One region of the Geobacillus sp. FJAT-46040 genome, then DNA from elsewhere that is predicted to be linked to it. Evidence: predicted binding sites of a transcription regulator. Region 1 holds the regulator's gene; each other region holds the start of a gene.
What was found. Region 1 encodes CtsR, which represses protease genes until heat stress. Its sites were predicted from a motif close to ATGGTCAATAAAGGTCAAACA; they were not measured.
Positions count from the first base shown of each region.

Region 2: a site for CtsR is predicted at 1,877-1,897, ahead of CD000_RS10500 (ATP-dependent Clp protease ATP-binding subunit). Genes of this name have one in related genera too.
Region 3: a site for CtsR is predicted at 3,227-3,247, ahead of clpB (ATP-dependent chaperone ClpB). Genes of this name have one in related genera too.
Region 4: a site for CtsR is predicted at 6,114-6,134, ahead of clpP (ATP-dependent Clp endopeptidase proteolytic subunit ClpP). Genes of this name have one in related genera too.

Region 1 is NZ_NISS01000001.1:2,830,764-2,838,766, forward strand. Features, by position in the region: gene radA (DNA repair protein RadA) at 1-86, opposite strand, end outside; gene clpC (ATP-dependent protease ATP-binding subunit ClpC) at 164-2,596, opposite strand; gene mcsB (protein-arginine kinase McsB) at 2,593-3,684, opposite strand; gene mcsA (protein-arginine kinase activator protein McsA) at 3,690-4,238, opposite strand; gene ctsR (transcriptional regulator CtsR) at 4,254-4,715, opposite strand; rRNA gene rrf (5S ribosomal RNA) at 4,980-5,096, opposite strand; rRNA gene CD000_RS15160 (23S ribosomal RNA) at 5,202-8,003, opposite strand, start outside.
Region 2 is NZ_NISS01000001.1:1,989,895-1,997,897, reverse strand. Features, by position in the region: gene CD000_RS10500 (ATP-dependent Clp protease ATP-binding subunit) at 1-1,808, opposite strand, end outside; gene CD000_RS10495 (FixH family protein) at 2,076-2,822, shown strand; gene CD000_RS10490 (YkvI family membrane protein) at 2,992-4,032, shown strand; gene CD000_RS18455 (hypothetical protein) at 4,117-4,278, opposite strand; gene CD000_RS10485 (spore germination protein) at 4,420-5,934, shown strand; gene CD000_RS10480 (Ger(x)C family spore germination protein) at 5,946-7,031, shown strand; gene CD000_RS10475 (GerAB/ArcD/ProY family transporter) at 7,058-8,003, shown strand, end outside.
Region 3 is NZ_NISS01000001.1:2,127,374-2,135,376, reverse strand. Features, by position in the region: gene CD000_RS11275 (carbamoyl-phosphate synthase (glutamine-hydrolyzing) large subunit) at 1-1,846, shown strand, start outside; gene argF (ornithine carbamoyltransferase) at 1,843-2,781, shown strand; gene CD000_RS11265 (YjzC family protein) at 2,972-3,151, shown strand; gene clpB (ATP-dependent chaperone ClpB) at 3,259-5,844, shown strand; gene CD000_RS11250 (YjzD family protein) at 6,417-6,605, opposite strand; gene CD000_RS11245 (alpha/beta fold hydrolase) at 6,739-7,479, shown strand; gene CD000_RS11240 (hypothetical protein) at 7,514-7,765, opposite strand.
Region 4 is NZ_NISS01000001.1:3,294,561-3,302,563, forward strand. Features, by position in the region: gene CD000_RS17545 (tetratricopeptide repeat protein) at 1-272, shown strand, start outside; gene trxB (thioredoxin-disulfide reductase) at 348-1,304, shown strand; gene CD000_RS17555 (NUDIX hydrolase) at 1,642-2,118, shown strand; gene rapZ (RNase adapter RapZ) at 2,137-3,033, shown strand; gene CD000_RS17565 (gluconeogenesis factor YvcK family protein) at 3,030-3,983, shown strand; gene whiA (DNA-binding protein WhiA) at 4,104-5,066, shown strand; gene CD000_RS17575 (HPr family phosphocarrier protein) at 5,081-5,338, shown strand; gene clpP (ATP-dependent Clp endopeptidase proteolytic subunit ClpP) at 5,465-6,055, opposite strand; tRNA gene CD000_RS17590 (tRNA-Arg) at 6,371-6,442, shown strand; gene CD000_RS18585 (hypothetical protein) at 6,683-6,847, shown strand; gene rpoN (RNA polymerase factor sigma-54) at 7,373-8,003, shown strand, end outside.

The DNA of each region.
Region 1 (8,003 bases):
GTTTGGCATCCCGGACAGCGTCCAAGCCATTTGGCCGACTCATATCCACACTCTTGGCAAACGAACTTCGTTTTCTTCTTCGCCATCGATCTTAACCCTTTCTGTAACGTTTTCCAACGAAAAAAAGGCATGGGCAGGAAGTTGCCGCATGCCTTTTCTTCCCTCACACGACCGCTTGTTTCGACAATACGACAAACTCCCCGTCTTTGACATCCACGACGACTTTTTGCCCTTTGGCGATCGTGCCTTTTAACAATTCTTCGGACAAACGGTCTTCAACATGCTTTTGCAAGGCGCGGCGCAGCGGGCGGGCACCGTATTCTGGATCGAACCCTTCGGCGGCGATTTTCTCAATGGCGGCCTCCGTCAGCTCAAGATCAATGTCTTGCTCTTTCAGCCGCTTCACGAGCGTATCGGCCATCAATCGGACGATTTGTTTCAGATGGTCTCTTTCGAGCGAATGGAAGACGATGATTTCGTCGATCCGGTTTAAAAACTCTGGACGGAATGCTTTTTTCAGCTCATCCATCACTTTGCTTTTCATATCTTTGTATTGCTGGTTCCCGTCTTGAATGTTGAAGCCAACGTACTTATTCCGTTTCAGAGCATCGGCGCCGACGTTGGACGTCATGATGATGATCGTGTTGCGGAAGTCGACCGTCCGCCCTTTCGAGTCAGTCAGCCGCCCATCTTCCAACACTTGCAGCAAAATATTGAACACGTCCGGATGCGCTTTTTCCATCTCATCTAACAGGACAACCGAATACGGCTTGCGGCGCACTTTTTCCGTCAGCTGGCCGCCTTCTTCATAACCGACATACCCCGGCGGCGACCCGATGAGCCGCGATGTCGAGTGTTTTTCCATATACTCGGACATATCGATGCGAATGAGGGCGTCTTCATCGCCAAACATCGCTTCTGCCAAGGCTCGAGCCAACTCCGTTTTCCCAACCCCGGTCGGACCAAGGAAAATGAACGAACCGATCGGGCGTTTCGGGTCTTTCAGGCCAGCACGGGCGCGGCGCACCGCTTTGGCGACCGCTTTGACCGCCTCGTCTTGGCCGACGACACGCGAATGCAAAATTTCTTCCAGCTTGAGCAGCCGCTCCGTTTCCGTCTCAGCGAGCTTCGATACCGGAATGCCGGTCCAACTCGAGACGACCGCGGCGATGTCTTCGACCGTCACTTCCAAATTTTCTTGGCCTTGTTTTTCTTTCCACGCACGTTTCGTTTCCTCCAGTTCTTCGCGCAGCCGCTGTTCCATATCGCGCAGCGACGCCGCTTTCTCAAACTCTTGGCTTTGCACGGCCGCGTCTTTTTCTTTCCGCACTTCCTCGAGCTTTTGTTCAAGTTCTTTCAATTTCGGCGGTGCGGTGAACGAACGAAGGCGCACTTTCGAGCAAGCCTCGTCGATCAAATCGATCGCCTTATCCGGCAAGAAACGGTCGGTAATGTAGCGGTCGGACAACTTGACGGCTTGCACGATCGCCTCGTCGGAAATCGAAACGCGGTGGTGCGCTTCATACCGATCGCGCAACCCTTTTAAAATTTGGATCGATTCTTCCACTGTCGGTTCATCAACGTAAATCGGCTGAAAGCGGCGTTCAAGCGCGGCGTCTTTTTCAATATATTTCCGGTATTCATCGAGCGTTGTCGCGCCGATGCATTGAAGCTCCCCGCGCGCCAACGCCGGTTTCAAAATGTTCGACGCGTCGATCGCTCCTTCCGCCCCACCGGCGCCAATTAATGTATGCAGCTCATCGATAAACAAGATGATGTTGCCCGCTTGACGAATTTCATCCATCACTTTTTTCAGTCGGTCTTCAAATTCTCCACGGTATTTCGTTCCGGCGACGACTGTCCCCATATCGAGCGTCATGACCCGCTTGTCGCGCAGCGTTTCCGGCACTTCGTTATTGACGATTTGTTGGGCTAACCCTTCAGCAATGGCCGTTTTCCCAACGCCCGGCTCGCCGATCAACACAGGATTATTTTTCGTCCGCCGGCTTAATACTTCAATGACGCGCTGAATTTCTTTACTGCGGCCGATGACCGGGTCCAGCCGCCCTTCGCGGGCAATCGCTGTCAAATCGCGGGCGAGGCTGTCAAGCGTCGGAGTGCTCACGTGCGAAGCACCGCCGCCATGGCCTGACATCGACTCATTGCTGCCAAGCAGCTGCAACACTTGCTGGCGCGCTTTGTTCAAGCTTACTCCCAAGTTGTTCAGCACGCGGGCGGCCACCCCTTCGCCTTCGCGGATCAACCCAAGCAAAATATGTTCTGTGCCGACGTATGAATGGCCGAGCTTCCGCGCTTCATCCATCGACAGCTCAATTACTTTTTTCGCCCGCGGTGTATAGTGGATCGTATGCGACACTTCACTGCCACGGCCGATGAGCGATTCGACTTCTTTTTGAATTTTATCTGGGCCGAGCCCAAGCGCCATGAGCGCCTTAGCCGCGATCCCCTCGCCCTCGCGGATGAGGCCGAGCAAAATATGTTCTGTGCCGATATTGTTATGGCCGAGGCGAATGGCTTCTTCCTGCGCCAGCGCCAGCACTTTTTGCGCCCGTTCCGTAAATCTGCCAAACATCATCGTTCATCACCCTCCATCTTTCTTCGTTCCTCCATCTTTAAACGCTCCCGGATCAGCGCCGCGCGGCGGACGTCCCGTTCTTCAGGGCGAAGCGCCCCGCCGGCATATTGCTGCAAAAATCCCGGCTGCGTCAAAATCATCAGCTCATTTAAAATGTTGCGCGAGATGTTCTTGATATATCCTAGATCAATCCCTAAGCGAACATCGGACAGACATTGCGCCGCTTCTTTCGATTCGATGACGCGGCAGTTGGCCAGTATGCCGTATGAACGGAACACCTTGTCTTCTAATTGTATGCCCAAAGTTTTCACTAATGCCTGACGAGCCGCTCTTTCTTGGGCGATCAGCTGCTGAACGATCGTATGCAAATCAGCAACAATGTCTTCCTCCGATTTCCCAAGCGTGATCTGGTTGGAAATTTGGAATATATTTCCCAACGCTTCACTCCCTTCACCGTATGTTCCACGGACAACAAGCCCAAGCTGGTTGATGGCAGGAATAATACGGTTAATTTGCTGCGTCAGCACAAGCGCCGGAAGATGCATCATCACCGAAGCCCGCAATCCCGTCCCGACATTGGTCGGGCAGCTCGTTAAGTAACCAAGCCGCTCGTCAAAGGCATAGTTGACATACCCTTCAATCCAATCGTCCAATTCGCTCGCCGCCTCGAGAGCCTCAGCAAGCTGCAACCCCGGGAATAGGCATTGGATGCGGATATGATCCTCCTCGTTGATCATGATGCTGATTTCTTCATTTTCCGAAAGCAGACAAGCGCCAAACGGCGAATCCTCAGCCAGATGCGGACTAATTAAGTGTTTTTCTACCAATACCCGTTTTTCAATCGGCTGAAGCTCCGACATTTTCAACAACTCGAAGCGGCCTGCCCCTCCGTAAGAACGATGGGCGAACGTCCGTTCAAACAACGCGACGATTTGCATCGCTTCTTCACTGCTAAACAGCGTTGGAAAACGAAAGTCAACGATGTTGCGCGCCAGTCGGATGCGACTGCTTAAGACGATGTCCGAATCCGGCCCCTCTTGGCTCATCCACGCGCTGACCGCCGTATTGAAAAACTTCTCGAACGACATACCGCTTACATATCCCCCTCTCCGCGTCGACGCAGTTCATCCTCCAACGAGCGGATTTGGTCGCGCACCTCGGCCGCCCGCTCGAATTCCTCACGAGCAACGAGCTCCTGAAGCTTTTGTTTCAACATAGCAAGTTGCTTGCGCAAATGGAGAACGCCGCCTTTTCGCTTCGGAATTTTTCCTGAATGAGCGGTATTGCCGCTATGGAGCCGTTTCAAAATCGGCGGCAAGTAGCGTGCAAACGTCCGGTAGCAGTTAGCGCAGCCGAACCGCCCGATTTGTGTGAATTGATGGTATGTCATTTGGCACGTCTCACATTGAAGTACATCCGGGTTCGGAAACGCGTTCGCCGTCATCTCTTTCATCGGCGCTTGAAAGTTAAGAAGCCCCGCCAACAAGTTGTTGAGTGAAAAATCATCATTGCCGTAGAACGTAAACATATGGCCATGCTCTCTGGCACATTGCTCGCAAAGATGGAACTCCGTTTTCTCTCCGTTTACAATTTTTGTAAAGTGCATCGTGGCCGGCCGCTGCTTGCATTCTTGGCAAATCAATGCCTCCCCCTCCCCCTATTTGTATTTCAGCGACGTCAACATCGCTTTTAACATGCGGGCCCGCAGTTCGTCCCGCTCGGGCAAATCGATATATAAAACAGAACGATCCATAGCGCTTAACATAATTTTCGCTTCCCGCTCCGAAATTACCTTTTCTTCAACGAGACGTTTTACCACATCTTCGGCATTCGATTGGCTGATGCGGTGGCCGACAAGCTCGAGCAGCTGGTCAATAAGCTGTGCTTCACTCTTTGTCTTCACTTTCATAATGCGGATATACCCACCGCCACCGCGCTTGCTTTCGACGATGTACCCTCTTTCAAGGGTAAACCTCGTATTGATGACATAGTTGATCTGCGACGGAACACATTGGAATTTATTAGCGATTTCGCTTCGTTTAATTTCAACGATATCTTGGTCGCTCATATTGAGCACTTGCTTTAAATATTGCTCAATGATGTCGGAAATGTTCGGCACTCTACCTACCACCTTCCTTACAACCAAGCTGCCTGGCGATGGGCCGTCCGCTGACCAGGACACCCCACTGCCTATTTGTTGACTTTGACTATATTTGACCTTACTCTTACTATACAATGTATTACGGAAAATTTCAAGAGTGACCAAAGAAGGAAAACTAACTATAGAATATCCGTTTTTTTGGACAATAAAACGTCAAGCAGCCGAATAAATGAAAAAGCACGCCTTTTCTTCCAAGGAAAGAAAAGACGTGCTTTCCATTTTGCCTAGCAGCGACCTACTCTTGCAGGGGCGCTGGCCCCAACTACCATCGGCGCTGGAGGGCTTAACTTCCGTGTTCGGGATGGGAACGGGTGTTTCCCCTCCGCCATAGCCACTAGGCAATGATGATCATCTTGGACAGTAATAATTATATCCATCCTGTTGGATTTGTCAACAGGATGTTCATTCCCTCAAACCTAGATAACCGTTGGAAGAAGCCGCTCATAGGTTAAGCCCTCGATCGATTAGTATCCGTCAGCTCCACGTGTCGCCACGCTTCCACCTCGGACCTATCGACCTCGTCATCTTCGAGGGATCTTACCCGCTTTGCGCGGTGGGAAATCTCATCTTGAGGGGGGCTTCACGCTTAGATGCTTTCAGCGCTTATCCCGTCCGCACATAGCTACCCAGCGGTGCCCCTGGCGGGACAACTGGTACACCAGCGGTGCGTCCATCCCGGTCCTCTCGTACTAAGGACAGCTCCTCTCAAATTTCCTCCGCCCGCGACGGATAGGGACCGAACTGTCTCACGACGTTCTGAACCCAGCTCGCGTACCGCTTTAATGGGCGAACAGCCCAACCCTTGGGACCGACTACAGCCCCAGGATGCGATGAGCCGACATCGAGGTGCCAAACCTCCCCGTCGATGTGGACTCTTGGGGGAGATCAGCCTGTTATCCCCGGGGTAGCTTTTATCCGTTGAGCGATGGCCCTTCCATGCGGAACCACCGGATCACTAAGCCCGACTTTCGTCCCTGCTCGACCTGTCCGTCTCGCAGTCAAGCTCCCTTGTGCCTTTGCACTCTCCGAATGATTTCCAACCATTCTGAGGGAACCTTTGGGCGCCTCCGTTACCTTTTGGGAGGCGACCGCCCCAGTCAAACTGCCCACCTGACACTGTCTCCCACCCCGCTAAGGGGTGCGGGTTAGAATTTCAATACCGCCAGGGTGGTATCCCACCGACGCCTCCACCGAAGCTGGCGCTCCGGCTTCCCAGGCTCCCACCTATCCTGTACAAGCGATACCAAAATTCCATATCAGGCTGCAGTAAAGCTCCACGGGGTCTTTCCGTCCTGTCGCGGGTAACCTGCATCTTCACAGGTAGTATAATTTCACCGGGTCTCTCGTTGAGACGGCGCCCAAGTCGTTACACCTTTCGTGCGGGTCGGAACTTACCCGACAAGGAATTTCGCTACCTTAGGACCGTTATAGTTACGGCCGCCGTTTACTGGGGCTTCGGTTCGCACCTTCGCTTCCGCTAAGCGCTCCCCTTAACCTTCCAGCACCGGGCAGGTGTCAGCCCCTATACGTCGCCTTTCGGCTTCGCAGAGACCTGTGTTTTTGATAAACAGTCGCTTGGGCCTTTTCACTGCGGCTCTTCAGGGCTCTTCACCCCAAAGAGCACCCCTTCTCCCGAAGTTACGGGGTCATTTTGCCGAGTTCCTTAACGAGAGTTCTCCCGCGCGCCTTAGGATTCTCTCCTCGCCTACCTGTGTCGGTTTGCGGTACGGGCACCTCTTCCCTCGCTAGAGGCTTTTCTTGGCAGTGTGAAATCGGGGACTTCCGGATTACTCCGTCGCCGTCACCGCTTGGCCTTATGATCCGCGGATTTGCCTGCGGATCAGCCTCACGGCTAGGACAGGCTCTTCCAGCCGCCTGCTCGCCCTATCCTCCTGCGTCCCCCCATCGCTCAAACGGGAAGAAGGTGGTACAGGAATCTCAACCTGTTGTCCATCACCTACGCCTTTCGGCCTCGGCTTAGGTCCCGACTAACCCTGAGCGGACGAACCTTCCTCAGGAACCCTTAGGCTTTCGGCGCAGAGGCTTCTCACCTCTGTTTTCGCTACTCATACCGGCATTCTCACTTCTAAGCGCTCCACCAGTCCTTCCGGTCTGGCTTCTCTGCCCTTAGAACGCTCCCCTACCGATGACCAACGGTCATCCCGCAGCTTCGGCGGCACGTTTAGCCCCGGTACATTTTCGGCGCAGAGTCACTCGACCAGTGAGCTATTACGCACTCTTTAAATGGTGGCTGCTTCTAAGCCAACATCCTGGTTGTCTCGGCAACTCCACATCCTTTTCCACTGAACGTGCACTTCGGGGCCTTAGCTGGCGGTCTGGGTTGTTCCCCTCTCGACCACGGATCTTATCACTCGCAGTCTGACTCCCGGGCATAAGTCGTTGGCATTCGGAGTTTGACTGGGTTCGGTAACCCGATGAGGGCCCCTAGCCCAATCAGTGCTCTACCTCCAAGACTCTCAAACCCGAGGCTAGCCCTAAAGCTATTTCGGGGAGAACCAGCTATCTCCAAGTTCGATTGGCATTTCACCCCTACCCACACCTCATCCCCGCACTTTTCAACGTGCGTGGGTTCGGGCCTCCAGCCGGTGTTACCCGGCCTTCACCCTGGACATGGGTAGATCACCTGGTCTCGGGTCGACGACGACGTACTCACACGCCCTGTTCAGACTCGCTTTCGCTGCGGCTCCGCCTCTTCGGCTTAACCTCGCACGCCATCGTCACTCGCCGGTTCATTCTACAAAAGGCACGCCATCACGCATGAACGCGCTCTGACTACTTGTAGGCACACGGTTTCAGGTTCTCTTTCACTCCCCTCCCGGGGTGCTTTTCACCTTTCCCTCACGGTACTGGTGCACTATCGGTCACTAGGGAGTATTTAGCCTTGGGAGATGGTCCTCCCTGCTTCCGACGGGATTCCTCGTGTCCCGCCGTACTCAGGATCCGCTCGGGAGGGAACGAAGTTTCGACTACAGGGCTCTCACCTTCTCTGGCCGGCCGTTCCAGACCGGTTCGTCTACCCCGTCCCTTTCTCACTCCCATCGTGAGCGGTCCTACAACCCCAAGAGGACATGCCTCTTGGTTTGGGCTGTTCCCGTTTCGCTCGCCGCTACTTGGGGAATCGCGGTTGCTTTCTTCTCCTCCGGGTACTAAGATGTTTCAGTTCCCCGGGTGTGCCCTCCATGCCCTATGGATTCAGGCATGGATACTGCCCCATGACGGACAGTG
Region 2 (8,003 bases), 840 kb from region 1:
TTGAAGTAGGCACTGAGCGAGTCAAGGACGCTTGTTTGTCTGTTGCCCTCTTTTTCAAAGCCGACGGTGATTTTTTTGTCGGTCACACCGGCGTTGCTTGTCGCGATGATGACGGTGTCTTTGAAGCTGACGGTGCGGCCTTGGCTGTCGGTTAAGCGGCCGTCTTCCAAAATTTGCAGGAAGATGTGCTGTACATCCGGGTGCGCTTTTTCAATCTCGTCGAGCAAGATGATGCTGTACGGATTGCGGCGCACTTTTTCCGTCAGCTGGCCGGCTTCTTCAAAGCCGACATAGCCCGGCGGCGAACCGATCAGCTTCGAGACCGAATGTTTCTCCATGTATTCGCTCATATCGAGGCGAATCATGGCGTCTTTTGTGCCAAACAGCTCTTCAGCGAGCGTTTTGGCGAGCTCCGTTTTCCCGACGCCGGTCGGGCCGACGAACAAGAACGAACCGATCGGGCGGTGTTTCGCTTTCAAGCCGGCGCGGCTGCGGCGGATCGCTTTGGCGACTTTTTTCACCGCTTCCGCTTGGCCGATCACTTTTTTCGCCAAGTTTTCTTCGAGATGTTTCATTTTTTCTTTTTCATCGGCTTGCAGTTTGCCGACTGGGATGCCGGTTTTCTCGGCAATGATTTGCTCGATGTCCGCCACATCGACTGTTGGGCGTTCTTGGGTGACGCCTTGCTCGAGTTGTTTCTCAAGCTTCAGCTCTTCAGCGCGCAGTTTCGCCGCCAGTTCATAGTTTTCCTCTTTCGCCGCTTGTTCTTTTTCTTTCGCGATTTGGATCAATCGCTCTTGCAGTTGCTTTTCATCGGTCGGGCCGAGGCGCAAGTTCGCTTTCGAGCCGGCCTCGTCAAGCAAGTCGATCGCCTTGTCCGGGAGGAAGCGGTCTTGAATGTAGCGGTGCGACAATTTCACGCACGCTTCGATCGCCTCGTCCGTATAGCGGACATGATGGAATTGTTCATATTTTGGCTGAATGCCTTTTAAGATGGCGATCGCTTCCTCAACGGTCGGCTCGTGGACGATGACCGGTTGGAAGCGGCGCTCAAGAGCCGCGTCTTTTTCAATTTGCCGGTATTCTTTGAGTGTCGTCGCCCCAACGACTTGTAGCTCGCCGCGGGCAAGCGCCGGTTTTAAAATGTTGCCCGCGTCCATCGAGCCTTCAGCGGCTCCAGCACCGACGAGCAGATGGATTTCGTCAATGAACAAGATGATGTTTTTCCGCTCTTGCAGTTCGGCGATGAGCCGTTTCATCCGCTCTTCAAACTGGCCGCGGATGCCGGTGTTGGCAACAAGCGAAGCGACGTCAAGCAAGTACACTTCTTTGTTCAACAGTTTTTCTGGCACTTGCCCTTCGGCAATTTTCAGCGCCAGCCCTTCAACGATGGCCGTTTTCCCGACGCCCGGCTCCCCGATCAACACCGGGTTGTTTTTGTTGCGGCGGTTTAAAATTTCGATCACGCGGGCGATTTCTTTGTCGCGGCCGATGACCGGATCGATCAAGCCCGCTTTCGCCATTTGCGTCAAGTTGCGGCCGAATTGATCCAAAAATCCACCGCCATGGCTTTGCGGGCGTTTCGCCATCGTTTTCGGCGCGCTCATTCCGGCGTTGGCGGCTGTGAACGGGCTAGTAAAGAAGTCATCAAAGGAAAACGGTGAAAAGCCGAAGTTCATCGGAATGGACAGTTGTTGTTTTTGCTTTTCATAGCATTCATGGCACAGGTGAAGTTGTTGTTTTTCACCGTTCCATTGCAAGTTGACAAACACCGTTGCTTCACGTTGTTGGCATGCTTGGCAGCGCATGAAGCATACCCCCTTTTCCATTATTCAGGTTTTGACTTTGACTTTCTTTGACTTTCTGACTTTATTATACTTTGACCTTTTTTGACTTTCAAGTGTTTTGTACAAAAAAATTGTGATAACGATGAAATGTTTTTGAAAAAATGGTGAATACTAATGTAGGTGCGGCAAAGCTATGATAAAGTGAAAAACAGAAAAAGAGGCGGAAAAGACTCCGTCTTTGGTGCTGACGATGATCATGAATTTGAAGGAAAAAGGAGAAAGGTGAAGATGAGAAGACATGTTGGTTTCGCGTTTGCTGTTGTACTTTTGGGGATGATGATCATGGCTGCTTGTACAAATCACAACAAGCAAGCCGAGACGCTGGCCGTGCTTGAAGTGAAAATGGATGTTCCGGATCACATCGATTTGAACAAACCGACCAAGCTCGCCTGCGTCGTGACGTACGGCGGTGAAAAAGTGGACGATGCGAGCGAAGTCAAGTTTGAAGTATGGAAACACGGAAGCAGCGAGCGGGAAATGCTTGAAGCGAAGCATGACGGCGATGGCCGCTACTCGGTGGAAAAAACATTTACCCAAGCGGGAACATATTCGGTCGTCGCCCATGTGACGGCGCGCGATATGCATAACATGCCGAAAAAAGATATTGTCGCCGGCAACCCGGAACAGGCGGCGACGGCCGACGGTGCGCGCGAAAATTCCCAAGGCAGTGCTGAAGAAAATCATCATGGCGCCGTCGCCATTTCGCTGTCGTCCCGTTCGTTCGAAGCCGGAAAACCGGCGGCATTGACCGTTCACCTCACCAAAGATGGGAAGCCGTTGACAGGTGCGACCGTTCGTTTTGAGATTTGGCAGGCGGACAATAAGCATGAATTTGTCGATGCAAAGGAAAAAGGAAACGGCGAGTACGAAGCCATGGCCACGTTTGCCAACAAAGGAACGTATTCGGTGAAAGTGCACGTCGAAGGAAGCGGCGGGCTGCACGAACATCAAGTCGAACACGTGACAGTTCATTGATGGAAACGCGATTTCACATCGCATGCCATATTAATGAAGAGAGTTTGCGGTGTGTGAGAAGGCATCTTGTCTCGGATGCCTTCTTTTTTCGTTCTGTCGTCTTTCTTGTCCATGCCGGACATATACATATATATGGAAAAGCAACGGACAAGAGAGGGAGATGGAGGATTTGGGCAAGAGACACGAGTGGTCGGAAGCATGGCAAATCGCCGCTGTTTACGTCGGCACGGTGATTGGAGCGGGATTTGCGACTGGCAGGGAAATTATTGAATTTTTTACCCGCTACGGAATGGCTGGGACGATCGGGGTGGCGGTCAGCGGCGTTTTGTTCACATGGGGCGGCGCGCGCCTGATGGTGATGGCGCGCCGCATTGGAGCCGCGTCCTATGATGAATTGAATCGCTATTTGTTCGGAAGAATGTTGAGTCCGTTTGTGACGCTTGTGATGACGGTGATGATCGCGGGGGTGACGGCGGTGATGATCGCCGGGGCGGGTGCGGTGTTTGAAGAGCAGATCGGCTGGCCGAGGCAGGCGGGCGTCACGCTGACGCTCGGTTTGGCGCTTCTTGTCATGTTGTTTGACCGCAAAGGGCTGTTTGGCGTCAACGTGTTCGTCGCGCCGATGATGGTGCTGTTCAGCGCCATCGCCTTTGTGAAAACAATCGTGGCTGGCGATTTGTGCCGTCCGGACATGGCTGCGGTGGACTATTCCCTCAAGGCGATGTTGTCCCCGTTTTCCTATGCGGCCTTTAACTTGGCGATGGCCCAAGCGGTGCTTGTCCCCATCGCCCGCGAAGCGACCGATGAGCGAGCGGTGAGGCGCGGAGCGATGTTAGGCGGAATGGTGTTGACGGTTTTGCTGCTGTTGAACCATATGGTGCTCCTGTCGTTTCCACACAAGGACGATTATGATATTCCAATGGCCGAAGTCGTTCATACGTTTTTTACTGTGTTGTATTGGCTTTATGTCGTCGTCATTTACGGAGAAATTTTTACATCGGTCATCGGCGGCATGTTTGGACTTGCACGCCAAGTGCGCGTTTGGGCGCCGCTTGGCGGGAAATGGCTGGGCGTGCTGCTCGTTTTGCTGTTTGCGGCGGTCAGCCCGTTTCATTACGGGGAGCTGCTGTCATTCATCTATCCGCTGTTTGGTTATATGAGTCTTGTGCTGTTGTGGCTTCTTTGGCGCCGGCAGCTGCCGCGCCGGTAAATGAGCCCTTTCGTTCCCCAAAGTTTTTTGGTGAAGGGGGACGAAAGGGCTTCGTTTCGTTATGAGTGGAAGCGGGCGATCATTTTATTCATCATGGCCAAGCTGTTCATCCAACAAGGCGCGGATGCGGTCGAGCTGCTCTTCAAGCGGACGCGTTCGGTCGATGGACCGCCGCAGTGCTTCCGCCGTTGCTGTTACTTTTTTTAACGCCTGTTTTGCCCGGCGCCGTTTCGTCAATTTGTTCATAGACGATTCTCCTTTTTTTATTTGTCTATTTTCAATAATATATAGAAGATTTTGTCGAATCAATTAGGATGAAAGGGGGATGCATAAAAATATCGATCGATTGGAAGACTATGCCGTAAACGGAAAGGCGAGGGGATCATCGTGGGTTGGTTCTCGTTTTGGAAGAAAAAGAAAAAGCGCCCCGCACAGAGGAATCTTTCGCAACTTTGGGAAAAGCTTCGGCAATCGAGCGATTTTGTCGAAGTGTCGTTTGTTGTCGGAGGCAAGGAGCTGTCGATTTACTATTTCGATTCGCTCGTTGATCCGCAAGTGCTGCAAGAGCGGATTTTTTGCCATTTGCAAAACGACATTCCCCAGCATCCGAACGTCCGATTGGAAGACTTGCAGCAAATCGTGCCGATTCAGCGCATTGAAGTGAGTGAAGACACGGCGCTGATTGAAGAGAAGGTGCTGAAAGGGTTTGTCGCTGTTACATTCCGCGAGCAGCCAAACAAAGCGGCGCTCATGGGCGCCGCGGCTGAAAATTTGGGGCTTCGGGAAAACAATGATTCGGAAAACGAATTCAGCGTCGTTGGGCCCAAAGTCGGATTTGTGGAAAATGTCGGTGTCAACTTGCATCTCATCCGCCGGCAAGTGGTGACGCCAAATCTTGTGTTTCGGGAAATGTCGATTGGTTCGATGTCGAAAACGAAAGTGGTCATCGCCTACATCGACGGTGTCGCTAATCCGGAAGTCATTCAAACGGTGACGCAGCGGCTTGAGTCCATTCATTTTGACATCGTGTTTGACAACGCTATTTTGGATCAGCTGCTCGCGGACAATTCGCGGACGCCGTTTCCTCTGTTTATCTCGACCGAGCGGATCGACCGGGCCATCTATGCGCTTGTGTCGGGTCAGGTGGCCATTTTTTGCGACGGCTCCCCGTATGCCGTGATTGGCCCCGCCGCTCTTTTCGATTTTTTTACGTCGCCGGAAGACTATTATTTGCCATGGGTGCTCGGCACGTTTTTCCGGCTCATCCGGTTTTTCGGCGTTGCGTTCTCGGTGTTAGCGTCGCCGATTTATGTGGCGGTGCTGACGTATCATTATGAAATGATTCCCGAAGACTTGCTCGGCCCGATCATTTATTCCCGCTCGAACGTGCCGTTTCCGCCGATGCTCGAGGTGCTGTTTTTGGAAATTACGATTGAGCTGTTGCGCGAGGCCGGGGCGCGGCTGCCGACGAAAGTCGCACAAACGCTCGGGATTGTCGGCGGGATTGTCATCGGGCAAGCAACCGTTGATGCCGGGCTGACGAGTACGATTTTGTTGATTGTCGTCGCGTTGGCGGCGCTCGCTTCGTTTACAACGCCGATTTTCAAAATGTCCAACACGATTCGGTTCATTCGGTTTCCGTTTATTTTGTTTGCCGCTTTCTGGGGCGGGATCGGCATCATCTTTGCTGTCTGTGGACTGCTCATTCATTTAGGGCGGCTGCAGTCGTTTGGTTATCCGTATTTGCTGCCGTTTTATCCATTTCGTGTTCGCAGCTTCCGCGATACATTCATTCGTTCGCCATACAGTGAAACGGCGGAGCGGCCGATGTTTCTTCGTCCGCGGTCGCGGTTTCGTTACGATCCGAATGCGGCGAAGCAAAAACGCGATATTGATGAGTAAGGGGGATCATGATGAGGCGTGGGCTCGCATGGGTCGGTGCGCTGCTGTTGCTTGGCGGCTGCGTCAGTTCGTGGCCGATTGACAAAATTCAAATTATTCAACAGATGGGGTATGATTTCGAGAACGGCCGCTACACGGGCACCGCGGTGTACCCGACGTTCAAGCAAGGGCCGATGACAAAGCCGAATATGCTGACGACGACGTCGCCGACGGTCTACGACTTGATTCCGCGCCTGTCATCGAAATCCGCGCTGCCGGTTGAGGAAGGGCAGCTGCGCTTGATTTTGTTCGGCAAGGAGTTTGCCAAGCGGGGGGTGACGCAAATTACGCACAGCCTCGCGCGCAACAACAAAGTCGGCAGTCATTTGCTGCTTGGCGTGGCGGAAGAAAGCGCGAAGGAGCTGCTGAAAATCACGGCGAACACGACGCTGAGCGATACGTTGTATTTGCCGAATCTGGTGGAGCAGAATGAGCAGTCGATGAACTTGCCGAAAACGAATTTGCACTTGTTTTTGTATCGCTATTTTTCCCCGGGGAGCGATCCGTTTTTGCCGTATTTTGAGAAAAAAGGAGATTTCGTCAAGCTTGAAGGGGTCGCGTTGTTTCGCGACGACCGATACGTGGGGCATGTGAGTTTGCGTGATTCGTTTTTAATGAAAATTTTGCTTGGAGAAACGAAAAACGGCGTCTACCAGCTGAAGGTTGGGAATCGCGGGAAACAGGGCGAGGATCGGGTGATGCTGCAAAACTTATGGGCGAAGTCGAAATATGAATGGAAGCGTGATGGAAGCCGCCATGTGCTTGATGTGTTCGTCCATATCCATGCGTCGGTGCGGGATTACCCGTCATGGCTCGATCAGCCGGGTCAAGATTTGTTTGCTGATGTGAAGAAAAAAATGCAAAACGAATTGGAGCATAATATGCGTCGGTTATTCCGTTATTTTCAGAAAAAACGGATTGACCCGCTCGGCATCGGCGATTTTGTTCGCAGCGTGACAAGACATTGGGATTCCGACGCGTTTTACCGTGAATACCCGGATCTAGACATCCGCCCGCACGTCACGGTGGATATCGTCCATGCCGGCATTAGCGAATAAGACGGGGAACATGAGGAGGGATTAGGATGAAGCAGGCCATTCAGGAACGGTTTCTCATCTCCCCGTTTCTTGTGTTTTTTGTCATTCACGCTACGCAAGTTGGGGTCGGGGCACTCAATTTTCAGCGTCCTCTGATGAAAGAGGCGGGGCAGGATGCCTGGATGGCAGTCTTAATGGCCGGGCTGTCGGCGCACGTGTTGATTTGGCTCATGTATCGGCTGCTGTCGCATTTGACATCAGGCGGAGACCTCGTGTCGCTTCATGAACAGTACTTCGGGCGGTGGATCGGCGGGGTGCTGAGCCTTGGACTTCTTTTTTACTACGCGTTGGCGGCGTTTATGGTGCTTCAATCATACATTGAAATCATTAAAGTATGGGTGTTCCCGTTGATTGGGGTGTGGCAGTTCAGCCTTATGTTTTTGCTGATGACGTATTACGCCGTCTCCGGCGGGTTTCGCATCGTTGTCGGCTTATGCGTTTGGGGGGTGGTGATTCCGCTGTTGACGATTTTTCCGATGGTTTTCTTTCCGCTTGAGTATGCTCAATACCGGAACTTATTGCCGGTGTTCGACCATTCGTTTGGGCAATTGGCAAAAGCATCGAAAGAGATGGTGCTGCCATATTTAGGGTTTGAAATGCTGCTGATGTATTACCCGTTTTTAAAAAATGCTCCGTCCTCGCAAAAGTGGGCGCATGCGGCCAACGCGTTTACGATGTTCATTTATTTTGTTTTGATCCTCATTTCCATCGTGTTTTATAACAAAGAGCAAATCCAGCATATTACATGGCCGACGCTGACGCTGGCCAAAATTCCGGAAGTGCCGTTTATCGAGCGGATGGAGTATATTGTCATCTCGATTTATGTGCTCGTTGTGTTACCGATCATCGCGGTCTCTATTTGGGCGGCGACGCGCGTGATCAAACAGCTGTTTGCCGTTCAGCAGCGCCGTTCGCTTCCAGTGTTGCTCGCTT
Region 3 (8,003 bases), 700 kb from region 1:
CGACCGCCGCTTTTTCGCGATTTTGGAACTGCTCCGCCGCGGGGTGTCGGTTGAAGCCATTCACAAATGGACGAAAATCGACCGCTTTTTCCTTTGCTCGTTCGAGCGGCTTGTCGCCCTTGAAAAACAGGCAGCGGCTGCAACGTTGGACACGATTGAGGAGCAAACGTTCCGTTTCTTGAAAGAAAAAGGATGTAGCGACGCCTTTTTAGCTGAAACGTGGGGCGTGACGGAGCTTGACGTGCGCAACAAGCGGAAGGAACTTGGCATCGTGCCGTCATACAAAATGGTCGACACGTGCGCGGCCGAATTTCATTCAGAAACGGATTATTACTACTCAACCTATTTCGGCGAAGACGAGCGAAAACAACCGAGCGGCAAAGAGAAAGTGCTGATCATTGGAGCCGGACCGATCCGCATCGGCCAAGGCATTGAGTTTGACTACAGCTCCGTTCATAGCGTGTTCGCCTTGCAAAAAGAAGGCTATGAAACGGTGATGATCAACAACAATCCAGAAACCGTCAGCACGGACTTTGCCGTCGCCGACCGCCTTTACTTTGAGCCACTTACCTTAGAGAGCGTCTTGGATGTCATTGAAGCGGAACAAATCAAGCATGTCATCGTTCAGTTTGGCGGACAGACGGCGATCAATTTGGTCAAAGGGCTTGAAGAAGCCGGCGTGCCGCTGCTTGGCGTCACGTACGATATGATTGACCAGCTCGAGGACCGCGATCGTTTTTACCAGTTGCTTGAGGAGCTTGACATCCCGCACGTACCGGGCTTGATGGCGAACAACGCCGAGGAGCTCGCCGCCAAAGCGGCCGAGATCGGCTGCCCGGTGCTGCTTCGCCCGTCGTATGTCATCGGGGGCCGCGGCATGTTTATCGTCCATAGCGAGGCGCAGCTCGCTGCTTTGATCGAGCAAGGCGAGTTGACCTATCCGATTTTGATTGATGCGTATTTGGACGGGAAAGAGGCAGAAGCGGACATCGTGACGGATGGAACAGACATCGTGCTGCCGGTCATCATTGAACACGTCGAAAAAGCCGGCGTCCACTCCGGTGACAGCTATGCTTGGCTGCCGGCGCAGACGCTCACAGACGAAGAAAAAGCGAAAATCATCGACTATGCGGGCCGGATTGCGAAAAAACTCGGCTTTAAAGGAATTATGAACATTCAATATGTCATTGCGGACGGCAATGTATATGTCCTGGAAGTGAACCCGCGCGCCAGCCGGACGGTGCCGATCGTCAGCAAAACGACCGGCGTGCCATTGGCGCAAATTGCGACAAAATTATTGCTTGGGAAATCGCTTGTCGACATCGTGGACGAAAAAGCGCGCGGCTTGGCGGTCATGCCGTACGCCGTGTTAAAGTATCCGGTCTTTTCGACCCATAAGCTGCCGGGGGTTGACCCGGTGGTTGGACCGGAGATGAAATCGACCGGCGAAGGCATCAGCATCGCCGCAACGAAGGAGGAAGCGGCGTATAAAGCGTTTTATCCGTATTTGCAAAAGAAAGCGAACGCGAACGAGGTCTACGTCATCGGCAACATCGACGCCGAGCTGGAGGCGGAGATGACGGCGAAACAGCTGACCATCGTCGCTGATGTCCCGTTTGCCGATTGGGTGAAGCGCGACACGGCGCTCGCGGTGATCGACTTGGGCAAAGAGGAAGGCGAAGCGAACAAACGAATGACTGCGTTGTCCCGACAATTGCTCGTCTTCACGGAACGTGAGACATTGAAGCTCTTCTTGCAGGCGCTCGATGTCGATCATCTTGATGTGCAGCCGATCCACGGCTGGTTGGAAAAGAAAAAACAGGCAGAACAGGCGGTGATCGCATGAATGCAGTGATGTCATTAAAAGGGAGAGATTTTTTAACGCTGCTCGATTTTTCAACAGACGAAATTATGGACTTGTTGGCGTTAGCAGCTGATTTAAAAGCGAAACAAAAAGCCGGTGTATCGTATACGCCGCTTTCCGGGAAAACAATGGCGATGATTTTTGAAAAGCCGTCAACGCGCACGCGCGTGTCGTTTGAAGTCGGCATGATTCAGCTTGGCGGCCAGGCGATGTATTTAAACGGAAACGATTTGCAGCTTGGCCGCGGCGAAACGATCGCCGATACGGCCCGCGTCTTGTCGCAATACGTCGATGTCATGATGATTCGCACATTTGCCCATCAAAAAGTCGAGGAGTTGGCCGAATATGCGTCCGTTCCGGTCATCAACGGCCTGACGGACGACGATCATCCGTGCCAGGCGTTGGCGGATTTGCTGACGATTTACGAAGCGAAGAAAACGTTCCAAGGCATCAAACTCGCCTATGTCGGCGACGGCAACAACGTCGCCAACGCCTTGCTTGCGGCCGCAGCAAAAGTGGGAATGGATATTTTCATTGCCTGTCCGCCAGGCTATGAGCCGAAGGAGGAATACGTCGAGGCAGCGCGCCAGATCGGCGAGAAAACCGGAGCAACAGTTGTTGTGACGCACGACCCGCTTGAGGCAGTGGCCGGAGCGGATGCGATTTATACGGACGTATGGACGAGCATGGGCCAAGAAAGCGAAAGCGCCGAGCGGCTTCAAGTGTTTCAGCCGTATCAAGTCAACGAAGAGCTCGTCAAAGCGGCCAAACCCGATTACCTCTTTTTGCATTGTCTGCCGGCCCACCGCGGCGAAGAAGTGACGGCCGGCGTCATGGACGGCCCGAACTCGGTCGTATTTGAGCAGGCCGGCAACCGGCTTCATGCCCAAAAAGCGATTTTAGTGTCGATCCTATAGGAGAAAGGAATTCCCGTTTCGGGAGTTCCTTTTTCGTTCTTTGCAAGGAAAAGGATTTTCATGAGAAAAAACGTTTTTATTGTGAAGGCTTGACGCTCCGTGTGCGGCGGCCCCATCATTTCCCTTCTTATGAACAGCGGCGAAACCGGGAATGCTAACAAATGCAATCGAAGCAAGGGGGATGAAACAAATGGGCCAACCGCGCCATTTCAAATCAGGGGATAAAGCGCCGAACAACGGCGTGTACATTGAAATCGGCGAAACGGGCGACAATGTAAAACACCCGAAAAAGCTGAAACTGAAAGCCGGCGATACGTTCCCGGAAACGTCGAACCATAATCGGCATTGGACGTATTTGCGCAAACCGTGAAGCACAACAAAAGCCATTCCAAGTATGGAGTGGCTTTTGATTTGCCGTGTGCTTCGCGATCCGCTATAATGATTTATGGTCAAAGAAGGTCAAATGGAGGGGGCGGCATGGACGCAAGCCGTTTGACGGAAAAACTGCAAGAGGCGCTGATGGCGGCGCAGTCGCTCGCCAAAGAACGACATCATCAACAGCTTGATGTCGAGCATCTCCTGATTGCGCTGCTCGAACAAGAAGGCGGCCTGGCGCCGCGGCTCGTGGAGCTTTCCGGCGCCGACAAGGAAAAGGTTGCGGACTGGCTTCGCAGCCAGCTTCGCCAAAAGCCTGAAGTGCATGGGGCGGACGGGCAGCTGTATGTTGCGCCCGCCTTAGCGCGGCTGCTTGAGGAGGCGGAAAACGAAGCGAAGCGAATGCAAGACGAGTACATATCGGTCGAACATGTGCTGCTCGCGTTGCCTCATGGCGCCGAGCCGGTCGCTCGGCAGCTGGCGTCGTTTGGACTGACGAAGGAAGCACTATTAGCGGCAGTGAGAAACGTAAGGGGGGATCAACGCGTGACGAGTCCACATCCGGAAGCAACCTATGAAGCGTTGGCAAAATACGGGCGCGACCTTGTCGCGGAAGCGAAAGCGGGAAAAATCGACCCGGTCATCGGCCGCGACAGTGAAATTCGCCGCATCATCCGCATTTTGTCGCGGAAGACGAAAAACAACCCGGTGTTGATCGGCGAGCCGGGCGTCGGGAAGACCGCTATTGTCGAAGGGCTCGCTCAACGCATCGTGCGCAAAGATGTCCCGGAAGGGCTGAAAGACAAAACGATTTTCGCTCTTGATATGAGCGCGCTCGTCGCCGGAGCAAAGTTTCGCGGTGAATTTGAAGAACGGCTGAAAGCGGTGTTAAACGAAATCAAAAAAAGCGACGGCCGCATCATATTGTTCATTGACGAGCTGCATACGATCGTCGGCGCCGGCAGAGCGGAAGGGGCGATTGACGCCGGCAATATGCTCAAGCCGATGCTTGCCCGCGGCGAGTTGCGCTGCATCGGGGCGACGACGCTTGATGAGTACCGGCAATACATCGAAAAAGACCCGGCGCTCGAGCGCCGCTTCCAACAAGTGCTTGTCCAAGAGCCGAGTGTCGAGGACACGATTTCGATTTTGCGCGGATTGAAAGAACGGTATGAAGTGCACCATGGAGTGAAAATCCACGATCGCGCGCTCGTCGCGGCCGCCGTTTTGTCCGACCGTTACATCTCTGACCGCTTTTTGCCTGACAAAGCGATCGATTTGGTCGATGAAGCGTGCGCGACGATCCGGACGGAAATGGAATCGATGCCGTCGGAGCTGGACGAAGTGATGCGCCGCGTCATGCAGCTTGAAATTGAAGAGGCGGCCTTAAGCAAAGAAACGGATGAAGCGAGCCGCGAGCGGCTTGCGGCATTGCAAAAAGAACTTGCCGATTTGCGTGAAAAGGCGAACGCCATGAAAGCGCAATGGCAAAAAGAAAAAGAGGCGCTTGACCGCGTCCGCCGTTTGCGCGAGGCGCTCGAGCGGGCAAAACGCGAACTGGAAGAGGCGGAAAACGAGTATGATTTAAACAAGGCGGCGGAGCTTCGCCATGGCCGCATTCCGCAGTTGGAAAAGCAACTCAAACAGCTCGAGCAAGAAATCAGTGAGCAAAGTGAAGGGAAATTGCTGCGCGAGGAAGTGACGGAAGAAGAGATTGCCGAAATCGTGTCACGCTGGACTGGCATTCCGCTCACCCGCCTCGTCGAGGGAGAGAGGGAAAAGCTGCTTCGCCTTCATGAATTGCTGCATAGACGGGTCATCGGTCAAGACGAAGCGGTCGAGCTTGTCGCTGACGCCGTCTTGCGGGCGCGGGCCGGCATGAAAGACCCGAACCGCCCGATCGGATCGTTTTTGTTCCTCGGACCGACCGGCGTCGGCAAAACGGAACTGGCCAAAGCGCTCGCCGAGGCGCTGTTTGACAGTGAGGAGCAGCTCATCCGTCTTGACATGTCCGAGTATATGGAAAAACACGCCGTCTCCCGCTTGATCGGAGCGCCGCCCGGCTATGTCGGCTATGAGGAAGGCGGCCAGCTGACCGAGGCGGTGCGGCGCAAGCCGTATTCCGTTCTGTTGTTCGATGAAATCGAAAAAGCTCATCCGGAAGTGTTCAACATCCTGTTGCAGCTGCTGGATGACGGACGGCTCACCGATTCGCAAGGGCGGACGGTCGACTTTAAAAACACGGTCGTCATTATGACATCGAACATCGGATCGCCGCTGTTGTTAGAAAACAAACATGGCGACATCGATGAAGAAACGCGCAAACAAGTGTTTGACCAACTGCGCGCCCATTTCCGCCCAGAATTTTTAAACCGGATCGACGATATCGTCTTATTTAAGCCATTGTCGATGAATGAAGTGAAAGGCATCGTCGAAAAGTTCGCCCGCGAGCTGTCGGCCCGTTTGGCCGATCGGCATATCGAACTCGTGCTGACGGAAGCGGCGAAGCAATACATCGCCGAAGCGGGCTTCGACCCAGTATACGGCGCCCGCCCGCTCAAACGGTTTATGCAAAAGCAAATCGAAACGCCGCTTGCGAAAGAGCTGATCGCTGGGCGGGTGAAAGATTACAGCACCGTCACGGTCGATGTTGACAACGGGCAGATCGCCATTCGTCCGTCGGCGTAAACGAGCCGAAGGGGGCGCCGACGACGCGGAGAGACGTGCTTCTTGTCTGCCGGGGTTGGTCGCATTGTTTGAGCATGGGCGGAAAACACAAGCCCAGATCAATATGGATGGAATGCTCCTCCACTTACACCTATATAGACTCCCATGACAAAAAGATTTCGTCACCATCGAAGGGATGAAAATGTCGCTATGTCGAACTCTGAAACCTTGCACATTTTGAAGTTCGGGTATTTTCAGGATAGATGCAACGAAAAAGTTTCACATATCCTTGATGGAAAAGTCGCTTGTCCATTTTTCGACTGTCGAAGGCAAGCCACAGGCTTGCCTCCGTCACGCCAAGGCGTGACGGAAGACCGAACAACCACCCGCTTCACAGACCCATACATGGGTCTGAAAGCGGCGTTGTTCGGTCGCCCGACAGTCGATCAAATGCTCGGTAAAAGCTACAAATGTTAAAGCTTCAAATTGCATCTATTATATAGGTGTTGAAGTGGGAGGATTCTCGGTTAAAAATGACAAAAAACAACGCCTTGGGACTTTCACCCCAAGGCGTTGTCTTATGAAGCGAATGATCAATGATGGTGATCCCCAGCCGGCTCGTCCGGAATCAAGGCTGCAATCACGAAGACTAAGATCGTCACGATGACGCCAAGCAAAGCACCGGTTGCGAAGTTATAGCCGATCCCTTGCATCGAGCCCATGACGTACGTTGCCATTTGCACGAGCAAAAACGTCCAAAAAAACGTCCAAAACAAGCGCATCTTTGTTCCTCCCATCTTCTCGTCATTCCTTTTCTTATCTTATCACAATTTGTCACGTAGGCATATACCCGGACGTTTTTTTTGGCCGCGCATATCGTATACTGTACCATTATGCATTGCCAAACAAGGGTGAATGGAAACGATGGCAGGACAACGGCGGTTTTTTCAACTCGATGAGCAATGGTGCATCGTTCATGTGCCGGAGCGCCCAAATGGGTTTGCCCTTTTTTTAATGGGCGACGGCGACCATTTTGTGAACGAACAGACGAGTTTTTGGCTCGAGCATCCGGGGCGGCGCCAATGGCTGGAAGATTGGTTGGAACGTGGGTATACGGTCTTTTCGTCCCATTTGTACGGCCGGCATTGGGGAAGTCCGAAAGCGGTCCGGCTGGCGCGCCAACTCATTTACTCGGTGTTGAAAAGCGAAATTGTGAACCAGCGCATCTATATCGTTGCCGAAGGAATGGGCGCGCTCGTTGCCTTGCAACTGCTTGGCGCCATGCCAAGTCAAATCCGCGCCGTCGCCATGATCAACCCTTGCCTTGATGTTCGCGCCCAGCTTGACTATGAACAGGAACATCCATTCGTGTACCGGCGGATGGTGAGGGAAATCGCGACTGCCTATGGCTTGAAAGAAGAGGAGGTGCCCGAGGCTGTTCCGTCCCTCTTTCTCAGTCCTCATGACGTTCCGGTGACGATTTGGCAGCTGGCCGGAGTGAGCCCGTATCCATCCGCCTTGCATAGCCGTAAATATGAACAATGGATGAAAACGACAAACAACCGGGTGCGCGTCGTTTACGAGCTGCCGGAGAAACGGCGCCAACTGGCTCGGCAAATCGGGCAATTTTTCTGCCAATACAATGAACTCCCGTAAACGACAAGGGCAGACGCATCGACCGGTGCGTCTGCTATTTTTTCAATAAGTCGACGAGCGAGGTGATCTTTTTCACGAGCGGTTTTAATTGTTGCAATGAGTCGGCTAGCGTATTGACGTTTTCAAACAGCTTCATGAAATCGATGTTCGGCAGTAAAGGCGGTTCTGCCCCGCTCCCTTGATCTTCGCGCTCGCCGGTTGCGCGAGAAGGAAAAGATCCGAACATTAGGCGGGAAAAACGGTCTTGCCGTTCGCGATGTTGTTCTTGTGCTTCGCCGTTGGCCATGGGCGATCCTCCCTTTCATGCGATGGTTGCTCGTATTTGTATTGTATGGCAGAAGGGAAAAAGCGGTTTGGACAAATGCCTTAGGGGTACGGAAAGCGCTGGTTCAACTTTCGTTTTCTATTGCGCATCCACGCTCTTTCGGCTAAAATTAGTACCAAGTAATAATAATTGGTGATGTAGACTGATTGTACATTCAAGTTTGGTTGTCAGCGTGAGCGTTTTTTTGCCATTTTGGGAA
Region 4 (8,003 bases), 460 kb from region 1:
GGGCGGCGAACATCGGCCGCATGGTCGATGCGCTTTCGGCGCATAATGAGGAAAAGGAAGCGCTCTGCCGCTTCGCCTTCGCGATGGCCGTCCATCCGTCGGCTGATCGCGAGCCATTTGCGAACGGAGCCGCGTGGGCGGCGGCGATCGAATACATGTGGCGCCGACAGCAAGGAGAGCGTGTGACGCAAAGAGAGATGGCGGCCAAATACGGCGTGTCGGCGTCGACGGTGCAAAAATACGTGCAAAAAGCGCGCCGGCTCTATACATGAGCAAATCAATAGACAGGGCGAATCGACTTCTATACGATGAAAATGGAATGATTCTCAAGCGAGGGAGTGGACGGTGTGGCAGACGAAAAGATTTACGATGTCATTATTGCCGGAGCCGGGCCGGCTGGGCTGACGGCGGCTGTCTATACATCGCGCGCCAATTTGTCGACGCTGATGATCGAGCGCGGCGTTCCGGGCGGGCAGATGGTCAACACTGAGGAAGTCGAGAACTATCCCGGCTTTGAAACGATTTTAGGCCCGGAATTGGCGGCGAAAATGTTTGAGCATGCGAAAAAATTCGGCGCGGAGTACGCATACGGCGATGTGAAAGAAATCATCGACGGCGAGGCGTACAAAACGGTCATCGTCGGCGATAAAGAGTACAAGGCCCGCGCGGTCATCATCGCCACCGGAGCGGAATATAAAAAACTCGGTGTACCGGGTGAAGCGGAGCTCGGCGGCCGCGGCGTTTCGTACTGTGCGGTGTGCGACGGGGCGTTTTTCAAAGGAAAAGATTTGGTCGTCGTGGGCGGGGGCGACTCGGCGGTCGAAGAGGGCGTTTATTTGACGCGGTTTGCCAATAAAGTGACGATCGTTCACCGCCGCGACAAGCTGCGGGCGCAAAAAATTTTGCAAGACCGGGCGTTCGCCAATGAAAAAATTGATTTCATCTGGAACCATACGGTGAAACAAATCAACGAAAAGGACGGAAAAGTCGGCAGCGTGACGCTTGTGCATACGCAAACAGGCGAGGAACGCGAATTTCCGTGCGACGGCGTTTTCATTTACATCGGGATGGTGCCGCTCTCGAAGCCGTTTGCCAATCTTGGCATCACGAATGAAAACGGCTATATCGTCACGAACGAAAAGATGGAGACGAAAGTGCCGGGCATTTTCGCCGCCGGTGATGTGCGGGAAAAAACGCTCCGGCAGATCGTGACGGCTACCGGCGACGGCAGCATCGCCGCGCAAAGCGCCCAGCATTACGTTGAGGAACTGAAAGAAAAGCTCAATAAGCAAGGGGTCAGCTGATCCGGTAACCAAATCGCAATCAAATCGTAATGGTTATTTAACCCAGATGTAACACGGGCGCAACACATTTGTCGTATGCTATAAGTAAGTAATTGACCCCCTTTTATATAGATCCTTTTTGGCGCGGGCGTTTGTCCGCGTCTCTTTTTTCTTTGCATGCGCGCTTGCATCCTGCCGCCCCGCTCGAAACGGCGGGGGATGGCGTCTTTCGGCTGGAAGCGGAATGTTGGGCCCCCGAGGTTTTTGCAGACGGGAAGCGGACGGTTTCCAGCGGTTTGAAGGTGGAGCGGCCTAACTATTTATGGTAAAATAAAGATGATTATGTGCGTGTTTGCGGATGGTTGGGGTGAACGAATTGCAACGGGTGACAAACTGCGTATTATATAAAGACGGCCAAGTGCTGCTTTTGCAAAAGCCGAGGCGCGGCTGGTGGGTCGCTCCGGGCGGGAAAATGGAGCCCGGCGAGACGGTGCGTGAAGCATGCATTCGTGAATACCGGGAAGAGACGGGCATTTATTTGAAAAATCCAGAGCTGAAAGGCGTCTTTACGATCGTGATGAAAAATGGGAATGAAACGGTGTCGGAGTGGATGATGTTTACGTTTTTCGCCGACGACTTCATTGGTGAAAACGTGCCGTCTTCCGAAGAAGGGACGCTTGCTTGGCATCAGGTGGAGACGCTTTCGACGCTGCCGATGGCCCCTGGAGACTATCATATTTTGGATTACGCCTTGAAAGGCAAAGGGGTCATGTACGGGGTGTTTGTCTATACAGAGGAATTCGAGCTGCTTTCATATCGGCTCGATCCGAGCTGATGGAGAGGAGGGGCGGAGATGGGACAAAACGGGGCGCTGCAGCCGATTCAGCTCGTCATCATCACCGGTATGTCCGGCGCGGGAAAGACGGTGGCGATTCAAAGCTTCGAAGACCTCGGCTTTTTTTGTATTGACAACTTGCCGCCGACGCTGCTGCCGAAATTTTTGGAGCTCGTCAAAGAATCCGGGAATAAAATGAACAAAGTCGCCCTTGTCATGGATTTGCGCAGCCGCGACTTTTTCGATCATTTGTTCGCCGCGCTCGATGAGCTGGGTGAGCAAGCGTGGGTCGTCCCCCAGGTGTTGTTCTTGGACGCCCAAGATTCGACGTTGGTGGCCCGCTACAAAGAAACGCGGCGGACGCATCCGCTTGCGCCGAACGAGCCCCCGCTTGAAGGAATCCGTTTGGAGCGGAAGCTGCTCGAAGAACTGAAAGGGCGGGCGCAGATCATTTACGATACGACGGGGCTCAAGCCGCGCGAGCTGCGGGAGAAAATCATCCGCCAGTTCTCATCGCACGCTCAATCCGGGTTTACCATCAACGTCATGTCGTTTGGGTTTAAGTACGGCATTCCAATTGATGCAGATTTGGTGTTTGACGTCCGCTTTTTGCCGAACCCGCATTACATTGAACATATGCGTCCGAAAACCGGGTTGGATGACGACGTATCGTCCTACGTGCTCAAGTGGGGGGAAACGCAAAAGTTTTTGGAAAAGCTCATTGACTTGTTGTCGTTTATGCTGCCGTATTACCAGCGCGAAGGAAAAAGCCAGCTGGTGATCGCCATCGGCTGCACGGGCGGGCAGCACCGTTCGGTGGCGCTCGCAGAATATATCGCCTGCCATTTTTCAGATGATTATAAAACGGTTGTCTCGCACCGGGACATGGAGAGGAGAAAGGACATACACCGATGAGAAACGAACGAGCAGCGAAACTGGTCGTCATCGGCGGCGGCACCGGGCTTCCCGTCCTGCTGAGGGGGCTGAAGCAGCATGAATTGGATTTGACCGCCATTGTCACCGTCGCCGATGATGGAGGGAGTTCCGGGCGGCTGCGCGATGAGCTGCACATTCCGCCGCCCGGGGATGTCCGCAACGTATTGGCCGCGCTGTCTGACGTCGAACCGCTCATTGTCGAGCTGTTCCAGCACCGTTTTCAAAACGGCAACGGCTTATCCGGCCATTCGCTCGGCAATTTGATTTTGGCGGCGCTCACATCGATCACCGGCGACTTTGTGAAAGCAATCCGTGAGATGAGCAAAGTGTTGAACGTGCGCGGCCAGGTGCTGCCGGCAGCGAACAAGAGCGTCGTTTTGCACGCGGAGATGGAAGACGGTTCCATCATCTCTGGCGAGTCAAAAATCCCGAGTGCGGGAAAAAAAATTAAGAGGGTGTTTTTAACGCCGGAAGACATTGAGCCGCTGCCGGAGACGGTTGATGCCATCCGCCGCGCCGATTTGATTGTCATCGGGCCGGGCAGCCTATACACAAGCATCTTGCCGAATTTGCTCGTGCCGAAAATCGGGCAGGAAGTATGCAAGGCGAAGGCGAAAAAAGTATATATATGCAACATTATGACTCAGGCCGGCGAGACGCCGCACTATACGGTGAGCGACCATGTGGAGGCGCTTCATGCTCATCTTGGCGGCCCGTTTTTGGACGCGGTGATCATCAACAGCGGAGCGATCCCGGAAGCGATCCGCCGCCGCTACGAGGCGGAGCGGGCCGAGCCGGTGCGTGACGACAGCAGCGGGCTTTCGTTGCAAGTCATCCGCGACGATATTGTCACGTACGAGGATGGGGTCATTCGCCATAATACGGCGAAAGTCGCCGCCCTTCTTCTCGGGCTTCTCCCTCACCGTTAAAGGCGGGACCCGAGTAGGCCGCAAAGCGCCATTATGGGCGGTGATGCTCCCGATGGCCGCGCCGAAAGTCAGGCACCTCCAACCGGCCGGATGCGGGGAACGAATGGAGGTGGAGCGATCGTGTCTTTTGCATCGGAAACGAAAAAGGAATTGACCCATTTAGAGGTGAAGCCTTGCTGCTTGCGCGCGGAGCTGTCGGCGCTTTTGCGCATGAACGGTTCACTGTCGTTTTCCGGCGGGCGAATGGCCATCGATGTCCAGACGGAAAATGCGGCGATCGCTCGGCGCATTTATACGTTATTGAAAAAGGGCTACGATGTCGCCGTCGAGCTGTTTGTCCGCAAGAAAATGCGCTTGAAAAAAAACAACGTCTACATCGTCCGCGTGACCGACGGTGCGGCTTCTTTGCTTCGTGAACTTCACATTGTCAACGGCGATTTTTCGCTCATCCATGACATTTCCCCGGAGCTCGTCAAGAAAAAATGCTGCAAGCGCTCGTATTTGCGCGGCGCGTTTTTGGCCGGCGGTTCGGTCAACAACCCGGAGACGTCGTCCTACCATTTGGAGATTTTTTCGCTGTATGAGGAGCATAACCGGGCGTTATGCGAATTGATGAACAGCCACTTTTTTTTAAATGCGAAAACGTTGGAACGGAAAAAGGGGTTTATTACGTATTTAAAAGAGGCGGAAAAAATCGCCGAGTTTTTGAACATCATCGGCGCCCATCAAGCGCTGCTCCGCTTTGAGGACATTCGCATCGTCCGCGATATGCGCAACTCGGTCAACCGGCTTGTCAATTGCGAAACCGCCAATTTGAACAAAACGATCGGCGCTGCGCTTCGCCAGGTGGAGAACATCCGCTACATCGACGAGACGATCGGCCTTGATTCACTGCCGGCCAAGCTGCGGGAAATCGCGAAACTTCGCATCGAGCATCAAGACGTGACGCTGAAAGAGCTCGGGGAGATGGTTGCTGGTGGAAAAATCAGCAAATCCGGCATCAACCACCGGCTGCGCAAAATTGATGAGATCGCGGAGCGGCTGCGGGCTGGAAAGCCGGTCGATTTCCATAAATCGCTGTAAAGGGGAGATGGAGAATGGTGGAAAAACAAGTGGAAGTGAAATTAAAAACCGGGCTGCAGGCGCGCCCGGCGGCGTTGTTCGTCCAAGAAGCGAACCGTTTTTCCGCTGATGTGTTTTTGGAAAAAGACGGAAAACGGGTCAACGCGAAAAGCATTATGGGCTTGATGAGCCTCGCCATCGGCCATGGAGCGGTGATCACGCTCATTGCCGACGGTCCGGATGAGCAAGAAGCGATCGAAAAGCTCGCCGCCTATGTGCAAAAGGAAAAGTAAAGCAGCGTGTGGGGCTGGCAGGGAAAGGAATGGAAAAGGCTGCTCCGTTTTTGTCGGAAGCAGCCTTTTTTCGTCAATGTCGGTGCAGGCGCAGCTCTATAGCGGTTCTGCCAACGTGTGCATGCCTTATTTTTCATCAGCGCGCGTCAGCACGCGGTCAATGATGCCGTATTCCATTGCTTTTTGCGCGGTCATAAAGTTGTCGCGGTCCGTATCGCGCTCGATCACTTCGATCGGCTGGCCGGTGTTTTCCGATAAAATGCGGTTCAATTTGTCGCGCAAGAACAAAATGCGCTTCGCTGCGATTTCGATTTCCGTCGCTTGCCCTTGGGCGCCGCCGAGCGGTTGGTGGATCATGATTTCACTGTTTGGCAAGGCGAACCGTTTCCCTTTCGCACCGGCGGCAAGCAAAAACGCCCCCATGGAAGCGGCCATGCCGATGCAAATTGTCGATACGTCCGGTTTGATGAACTGCATCGTGTCGTAAATCGCCAGGCCAGCTGTGATCGAGCCGCCCGGGCTGTTGATGTACAAGGAAATATCTTTGTCCGGGTCTTCCGCCGCCAAAAACAACAGCTGCGACACGATCGAGTTGGCCACTTGGTCGTCGATCGGGCTGCCAAGGAACACGATTCGGTCTTTCAATAAGCGCGAATAAATGTCGTACGCCCGCTCCCCGCGGTTCGTCTGTTCGATGACAGTCGGAATCAAATACATCAAAAACGCCTCCTTTTCCATCCTAATGGATCAATATGTACGCCTTCATCATACACGAATGGTCAATGAAGGTCAAACAAAACGACCTTCCCCATTCTTTATAACATATTCGCGGCTAGCGGGAACATCCCTCTTTTCATCATAACCGCTTTTTTATTTTTTTAACCAGTTGCCTGTGGCGGTGGCATTGATGTGGAAGGAACAAAGGCCTAATTTTTCCTGTTTTTTTATTGCATTTTCCCCTTGCATTTTTGCACGATCCTGCTATAATAGAACATGCGACGGAACGAATATAGAGAAATCATGAACTTCCATGCCCTCGTAGTGTAGTGGATAGCACGAGAGATTCCGGTTCTCTTAGCGTGGGTTCGAATCCTGCCGAGGGCGTTCCAACGATCCGACAAGTTCGGATTGAGATTCCCAAATCCCTTGATACGACCGCGTTTGCGGTCGTTTTTCATTTTTTGGGAATCCCGAAAAAAACGATAGAATCCGAAAAAATTTTGTACGAATTTTGCACGGCTATTTAGTACGATCCAGTTCCGCCATCGCGAGATCGACCTGCCGGGATTCTTTTTGTTCCATCTCATCTAAAATATGCGAGTACGTTTGCAGAGTAGTGACAATATGGCGGAACAGGAAACGAGTTTGGAGCAGCTGGCTTCGATTCGGTTTCGCCACCCGTCGATCACGATTCGGACCTTGTCCGCAGACAAAGCGTATGGCGCCACGGAGTATCTGGAAGCGCTCTTTCTTCATCCAGACTACAGTTTTTTGTTTTTTGTCGTGTAAATGCCACTAATAAGTGAAAGGTGCAAACCGAATCCTCCTTCCGTTTCGTCACCCGATTGGGCGGCGTTTTTTATGTAGGTGAGGTGATACACGTGTAGAAGTTGCACGAGGTATTGAACGATAACAAAAGCTAAACCACATGAAGAAAAAGGACGGAATGACCTGGGGCGACTGGATGGAGATCATGGGGTCCGGCGCGATACGTATAAACGAGTGCGCGGGGCGGTGAGGAGGAAATGGGAAGGAATAAAGACCCTTAGGTTAAAAAACATATACTTGGTATATGGTTGTAATCCTGCCGAGGCAAAACAGCCGCCTAGGCGGCTGTTTTTCTTTTAGATCAGCAGCGGACGCGCCGCTTTCCTCGAGAGGGTTCCCAAATCAAGGGCTCGGGCGGGGCATTGGGTTTTTTCGTCTGAACAGGCGCCGGTTCGGGCGGTCGCCAAGGCCGCTTTCCGCCGTCAAAAATTTCTCCTACCCCCTCCCGCTCCCGTTGTGTACAATAAAAGAAAGGGAGGCGTGACGATGAGGGCGGAGTTATGGCAAGAGCAGCGGCTGCAGCTGTCGCTGACAAAGGAACTTGTGCAGGCGATTGAACTGTTGCAATATTCCGCAGTGGATTTGGAAGCGTTTTTATATGAACAGTCGCTGGAAAACCCGTTTTTGGAAATTCGCCGCACTCGGGTGCGGCAACGGCCAAGCCGGACCGAAAGAGACCAAAAGCAATGGCTCGAGAACATTGGCGCCCGCGCAGAGACGCTTGGCGGTTATTTGCTTTCGCAGCTGCCTGCATGCAAGCTCGATGATCAAGAAGAGCGCATCGCCCGTTATCTCATTGCCTCGCTCGATGAGGACGGCTATTTGCGCGTACCGCTTGCCGAGCTGGCGGCGCGGTTTTCCGCATCGGAACAAGAGATGGAACGGGGGCTGCGCCTTGTGCAGTCGCTCGACCCGCCGGGAGTCGGCGCCCGCGATTTGGCGGAATGCCTCTTGCTGCAACTGGAACGTCTTCCTGAGCGCGACGAGCTGGCGGAGATGATCGTCCGCTACCATTTTGTCCCCTTTGCGGAAAAGTCGTGGAAAACGCTGGCCAAGCAGCTTGGCGTCAGCCTTGGCGAACTGCAACGTGTCTTCGAGCTCATTCGCACACTCGAGC